Prochlorococcus marinus XMU1419: one gene and its partner. Each later gene encodes a partner of the first gene's protein in a complex. Links are inferred from orthologs where the notes say so. Each region holds a gene or a part of one and is shown on either strand. Other genes may lie near its edges. The genes, in order: hisF and hisH.

The links.
Region 2: the proteins of hisF (region 1) and hisH are in contact, whole or in part, in a crystal structure (PDB 6RU0), measured with the Thermotoga maritima proteins. The link is inferred for Prochlorococcus marinus XMU1419 from one-to-one orthologs. Residues at the interface, in WP_004080486.1 of Thermotoga maritima: Met1, Leu2, Ala3, Arg5, Ser40, Glu41, Asp45, Glu46, Ala70, Glu71, Ile73, Asp74, Ile75, Pro76, Phe77, Asp98, Lys99, Ser122, Gln123, Glu161, Thr195, Leu196, Asn247, Arg249, Glu251; in WP_004080484.1 of Thermotoga maritima: Asn15, Arg18, Arg22, Arg117, Leu118, Pro119, His120, Met121, Gly122, Trp123, Asn124, Asn134, Gly135, Tyr136, Tyr138, Val140, Tyr158, Glu180, Lys181, Ser182, Ser183, Lys184, Ile185.

Annotation. Positions count from the first base shown.
Region 1 is NZ_JAAORO010000001.1:394,732-397,965, reverse strand. The notes cover bases 107-3,007. They hold hisF (imidazole glycerol phosphate synthase subunit HisF), read right to left. Parts: upstream 1,992-3,007; coding sequence 1,221-1,991; downstream 107-1,220. Other genes in these bases: chlG (chlorophyll synthase ChlG), read left to right, coding at 2,284-3,007; petP (cytochrome b6f subunit PetP), read left to right, coding at 2,051-2,275; ubiE (bifunctional demethylmenaquinone methyltransferase/2-methoxy-6-polyprenyl-1,4-benzoquinol methylase UbiE), read right to left, coding at 474-1,175; HA151_RS02270 (DUF721 domain-containing protein), read left to right, coding at 107-468. Outside these bases: more of HA151_RS02270, read left to right, coding at 7-106; more of chlG, read left to right, coding at 3,008-3,231; HA151_RS02245 (transglycosylase domain-containing protein), read left to right, coding at 3,233-3,234.
Region 2 is NZ_JAAORO010000002.1:358,853-362,155, forward strand. What follows is about bases 86-3,055. They hold hisH (imidazole glycerol phosphate synthase subunit HisH), read right to left. Parts: upstream 1,895-3,055; coding sequence 1,277-1,894; downstream 86-1,276. Other genes in these bases: HA151_RS05685 (RNA methyltransferase), read right to left, coding at 86-128; HA151_RS05690 (cytochrome c), read right to left, coding at 125-511; petG (cytochrome b6-f complex subunit V), read left to right, coding at 568-687; rsmD (16S rRNA (guanine(966)-N(2))-methyltransferase RsmD), read right to left, coding at 664-1,263; trxA (thioredoxin), read right to left, coding at 1,906-2,229. Also shown: more of HA151_RS05685, read right to left, coding at 1-85; more of HA151_RS05715, read right to left, coding at 3,056-3,303. UniProt on the Escherichia coli protein: IGPS catalyzes the conversion of PRFAR and glutamine to IGP, AICAR and glutamate. The HisH subunit catalyzes the hydrolysis of glutamine to glutamate and ammonia as part of the synthesis of IGP and AICAR.

The DNA of each region.
Region 1 (3,234 bases):
CCACTAGTGAATAGAAGGAATCCACATCCATTGAAAAATTGTCTTGATAATTTCAAAAAATCCTGCGGAGACTTAGATAAACTTTCTAAAATCAATGAAAACTGGAAAAACTTAATCGGCTTAGAACTATTTCAAGAATGTAAACCATTAAATATTGAAAAAAAAATACTTACTATTGCAGTAAATCATCCGCAGTGGCGCCAAGCTTTAATTTATAACAAGCATAAATTAAAAGAAAGAATCGAGAAAATTGGAATAACTTTGAATGAAATAAAAATAATACAAAATTATGAAATTAAAAATAAAAATATCAAAGCTACTAATGCAAAGATAGTTTGGGCAAAGCATCCAAGCAGAATCAATCAAAATAATATGTGCATTTGTACGCTTTGTAATTCCCCTACTCCTGAGGGCGAGATCAAAAGATGGGGAAAGTGTTCTTTTTGTTGGAGAAAAATAAAAAACTAAATTCTTTATTTAGTTAAAATTAGTATTCCCATTTGCCCCACCAAAATAGTTCTATATTCAGCTTTTTTAAATCCAACTTCCTTAGCAATACTTATAAGCTCATTTTTCTTTGGAAAATTACTAATACTTTTTTCAATATATGCGTACTCTGAACCTAAATTAAAAAGCCGCGAAATGGTTACTACAATTAATCTTAAATAAATTTTCTGAAAAATATTGGATAAAGAATTTCTTTTTGAGTGATTAAAATCCAAAAATCCTGCCCTTCCCTTATCCTTCAAAAGATCAAAAACTTTTTTTATTCCTTCTTCAACATTATTCAAGTTTCTAAGTCCATATGACATGCAAATCCCATCAAAATTTTTTGCATAATCATGAATTTCTAATACATCTTTCATTTCCCACTTAATAAATTTATTTTTTTTAAGCTCTGATTTTTTTTTTGCAATATTCAAGATATCCTCTGCACTGTCAATCCCAGTAATTGAACCCCTTGGACTAACTCTCTCAGAAATTAAGAATGCTAAATCTCCAGTTCCACAGCATAAATCAGCCCAATCTTCACCATTTAAAGGTTCCAATAAATTAATTAATTTCCTTTTCCATAATCTGTGCAGCCCAAAACTTAATAGATTATTTAAAAAGTCATATTTATAAGAAATTTTATTAAATATATTTTTGACTTCGATAGTTTTTGTGAATTTCATTTTTAAATTTTTAACTTATTTCTTTTTTGTATTAAATTAAATTTTTTATTCATATGGTCTAATTGGAAGTTTTTTTTCGAGGAGGAAAGTCTTTATTTCTCTTAAAGAAAGTTTCTTATCATGAAGTAAAGATGCTAAAAGTGCAGCAGATGCCCTACCTTCATTAAAAACATCATAGATATCTTCTAAACAACCTGCTCCTCCAGAAGCAATCACTGGAATATTAACAATATTGGCAACACATTCAGTCAGATGTAAATCATATCCATTCTGCGTGCCATCACCATCCATTGAAGTAAGCAAAATTTCCCCTGCGCCTGACTTCTCAACTTTCTTTGCCCAACTTAATACATCTATTCCAGTATTTTCTCTCCCTCCTTTTACATATACCTCCCATTCATCGGTCTTATTTACTTTTCTTTTAGCATCAATTGCTATCACGATACATTGATTACCAAATTCTCTAGAACTTTTAGAAATTAAATCTGGATTTCTTACAGCAGAAGAATTCAAACTCACTTTGTCCGCTCCAGCTCTTAAAAGATCATTAATTGAAGAAACAGAATCTATTCCTCCACCTACTGTAAATGGGATTTTTACTGATTTTGCGGTCCTAGAGACAAGGTCAACTAATGTATTTCTATTTTCTACACTAGCTCTAATATCTAAGAATACTAATTCATCTGCGCCCTCATCAGAATATCTACAAGCCAATTCAACAGGATCGCCTGAGTCTCTCAAGTTAACAAAATTTACACCTTTAACGACTCTGCCATGGGCGACATCTAAACAAGGAATTAAACGAAGAGCTACCATTTTAGTAAAAATTGTCCAAATGCTGTTAATCTTGCATAATAGCTTCCATTTTACCTCTTATGGCTGAAACAAAATTATTACCCAAAATTGGTAGTAAAATCAAAATTAACATTAACAAAGTAAAAGATAGACTACCAGCTAAATTAATCGATCAAATATCCTCGAATCCTAAAGCCGTAATAACAGGCTATAAAATGACAGACGGCAGAAGTATTGGGATCACCGCAAAATTTCAAAATGGTGAGCAGAATTGGTTTTTCCCAGAAGAAATTGAGAAAGGTTAAAGATTAAAGTGAATGATCCAAAACAACTATTAGGAATTAAGGGTGCCTCTGAAACATCAAGTATATGGAAACTCCGTATACAGTTAATGAAACCTATAACGTGGATCCCTTTGATATGGGGAGTTATTTGTGGAGCAGCTGCAAGTGGGAATTTTGAATGGACATTTAGTAATGTTTTAGCTTCATTAGCATGTATGTTGATGAGTGGACCACTTCTGGCTGGTTATACCCAAACCATAAATGATTTTTTTGATAAAGAAATTGATGCAATTAATGAACCAAATAGACCAATTCCTTCTGGAAAAATTTCAATTAAAGATGTAAAAATACAAATCTGGGTATTACTTATAGCGGGTTTAGTAGTTGCTTTTCTATTGGATTTATATGCTAAACACAGCTTTCCCTCTGTATTACTTTTGGCATTAGGAGGTTCCTTTGTAAGTTATATATATTCTGCCCCACCACTCAAATTAAAACAGAATGGTTGGCTTGGAAATTATGCATTAGGAGCATCTTATATAGCTTTACCTTGGTGGGCAGGACAGGCATTGTTTGGGAAATTAACTATCGTTACGGCGATACTAACACTTGCTTATAGCCTCTCAGGACTTGGAATTGCTGTTATTAATGATTTCAAAAGTGTTGAAGGAGACTCAAAGCTAGGCTTAAATTCTCTACCAGTAGTATTTGGAATTAAAAATGCAAGTAGAATAAGTGCAGGACTGATTGACATTTTTCAATTAGCAATGGTAGTAGTATTAGTCATTATTGGTCAACACTTAGCCTCTGTAATTTTGGTTTTATTGGTAATCCCACAAATTACATTTCAAGATATGTGGTTACTAAGAGATCCTCTAAAGTTTGATGTCAAATATCAAGCAAGTGCCCAACCGTTCCTTATAACTGGAATGTTAGTAACAGCTTTAGCGATAGGACATAGTTTTTTAGTTGCTTAAGGT
Region 2 (3,303 bases), on another replicon or contig:
GGAGAAACAATTCTTAATTCATCTACTTCAAAATTACTGCATAATCTAGCAACGCTTCCAACATTTAGAGGGCCATTTGGTTCAACTAAAATTACCTTTAAATTAGAAAAATTTTTACCCAAAATCATTCAAGGCTATGAAGATATTTTAATAAATTGGACATGTTTACAGGATCAATTTCAAAACTTGGCATGGGAGGAGTCAGGCCTCCAGTAACTTGTTTTATTATCTCTTTATCATTCAAACGTTGAGTTATTGAGTGTAAGTCTGGTCCCACTAATCCTCTTGCTGTAATTCCATGACATCCAACACAATTTATCTTAAAAAGGGCATCTCCTTTCTCAGCAGAGCCATTAAGCCCAAGAGTTTCAATAATATATTTGTTATTTTCATTATGTTTTACAAAAAATATTGAAAAACAAATCAATAAAACTCCAAATACAACATAAACAATTTTTAAGAATTCTCTCTTTAAGTCTCTTTCTGCTGCAGTTGATGAAGATGTTGACACAAAAAATAGTCTCTATGTAACAATTGTGAGTAAGAAATTCAAAAAAGGCAAAAAAAATGATCGAGCCTCTTCTATGTGGAATTGTTTTAGGTTTAGTTCCAATAACTCTACTTGGATTATTCGTAAGTGCATGGAATCAATACAGAAGAGGTTCAGGGATGCTGGACATTGATTAAAAATGTTAATCTTGACTGCCCATAATTTCTTACATCTATAGTTTCCCACAAATTACTTTTTTTAATAAATAGGTTTGGAGAATGTTCACAAATAATTGTTGAATCTTTTTTTAAAAGATTACAATTAAATAATTGATTTAAAACCAATTCATGGAAATCCACATCGTATGGAGGATCAAGATAAACAAAATCAAATTTTAATTTGTTTAAATCCATATTTCTAGATGATAAGTTTCTCTCATAATTAGGTTTTGTCCATTTCAAAACGTCTTTACAAATAACTTCGATATCATTTCTCCTATTCACTATATTCTCCAACGAGAGTAAATTTTCTAAGCAAATTTTTGAGTTAATTTTGTTTTTTTCAATTGCAACTATTTTGCTTGCCCCGTGATTATATGCTTCACAAGATATTGCTCCTGTTCCACTAAATAAATCTAACCAGTTACTATTTTCAACTCTTTTGTTCAATATATTAAATATGGCCTCTCTCACTCTCAAAGTTGTAGGTCTGGTGTAAGAATTATTTGGACTTTGGAGTTTTTTACCACCTATTAATCTTAAGTTAGTCTTCATCCCTAAGCATCTGTTATTGAATATTACTCAGCCATCTTCTCAAAAGTTTTTCTCCGGTTTTTCCAGATTTTTCTGGATGAAATTGACAGGCCAATAAATTATCATTCTCAATCATCGCAGTTAATTTTTCAGAGCCATAATCAACCTGAGCTGCAATAATATTTAAGTCATCTGGGATTGCATGATAGGAATGTACAAAATAGACCCAATTATTTAATTCTTCAATACCAAATAAAGTATTTTTTTTTGTAGGTAAAAGCTGGCACCAACCCATGTGTGGGATTCTTTGGTTAACAATATTAGGTATTTTTTGTATTTTTCCTTTTAAAATTCCCAGCCCTTGAACTTTTCCTTCATCACTAGATTCAAAAAGGAGTTGAAGACCTAAACAAATCCCAAAAAAGGATTTACCACTTTTAATCCAATTTTTCAAATCAGTTATCAAATCAGTATTTATGAGATTATTCATCGCTGGATCAAATGCTCCAACCCCGGGAAGTATTATCGCCTTACAAAGCTTTGAATCATTAAAGTTATTGATTAATATAATTTCTTCTCCAAGACTTTCTAGAGATTTTGTTACGGAATGAATATTACCCATTCCATAGTCTATTAGTCCAATTTTATGCAAAGCTTTTAAATTTATAAATGCTTAGTTAAAGTGCTAGAAAGTGTTGCTTTTGGTACAGCTCCAACCACAGTATCAACTTTTTGACCTCCTTTAAAGATCATTAAAGTTGGAATACTCCTGATACCATATTGACTTGCAACATTTGGGTTTTCATCTGTATTTAATTTAAAAACTTTAATTTTCCCTTCAAAGTCTTTTGAGATTTCTTCTACAACTGGTGCAACCATTCTACACGGACCGCACCAAGGTGCCCAAAAATCAACCAATACTGGTAGATCACTTTGCAGTACATCCTTGTCAAATGAAGAATCAGTTACGGCTGGAGCTGATGACATAATTTAAGTATTCCTTTTAGAAAAATTTAGCAGGCAATTCTTTTAAGTGATGATTTCATTACAGATAAAATAATATAAGTAACAAAACATCTAAAAAAGCCCGAATAATCGGGCGATTTAGTGTGTGAGGAGTATGGGGTTGCCCCCATCATTCAATAATAACTCCTTATGTGAAATTTGTTTAATTTAATGCTTAATTCTATAGGATTTAATAATTTTGCTCTCAAAAACGCTATTTACCCATGCCAAGCTGCTGAGCTTTTTGATAAACCTTACCCTCTGTAAGAAGGGATGGTGCAATAACTATTTCAACTTCTTGCATTTCTTTAATATTTTTTGCCCCAAGAGTACTCATTGAAGTTCTAATGGCTCCTAATAAGTTATGTGTCCCATCATCAAGTAAGGCAGGGCCTTTAATTATTCTTTCTAAGGATCCTGTTGAACCAACTTCAATTCTTGTGCCCCTAGGCAATACTGGACTTGGAGTAGCCATACCCCAGTGAAATCCTTTACCTGGAGCGTTTGAGGATTTAGCTATTGGGGATCCAATCATTACAGCATCTGCTCCACATGCTAAACATTTACAAATATCTCCACCCGTCACAATCCCTCCATCACCAATAATAGGAATGTAACGACCACTTTCTTTAAAGTAATCATTTCTTGCCGCACTACAATCAGCGATTGCTGTTGCTTGAGGGATTCCAATTCCCAATACTCCTCTTGATGTACATGCCGCTCCAGGTCCTATCCCAACCATTAGTCCTGCAACTCCAGCATCCATGAGAAGTTTTGCAACTTCGTAAGTAACACAATTTCCAGCTACAACTGGGACATTCATAGACTGGCAGAGATCTTTAATATTTAGGGTTTCCTTACCTTCCATACCAAGATGTTCAGTTGAAACAACTGTTCCTTGAAGAAAAAATAAATCTATTTTGGAATTATTAAGTGTTTCTTTAAATTTAATAGCTGCTTGAGGAGTCCCACTAAAAGCAGCGATACCTCCTCCTTCCTTGACCTCATTTATTCTTTGTAAAATCAATCCCTCCTTGACGGGTTCACTATATATCT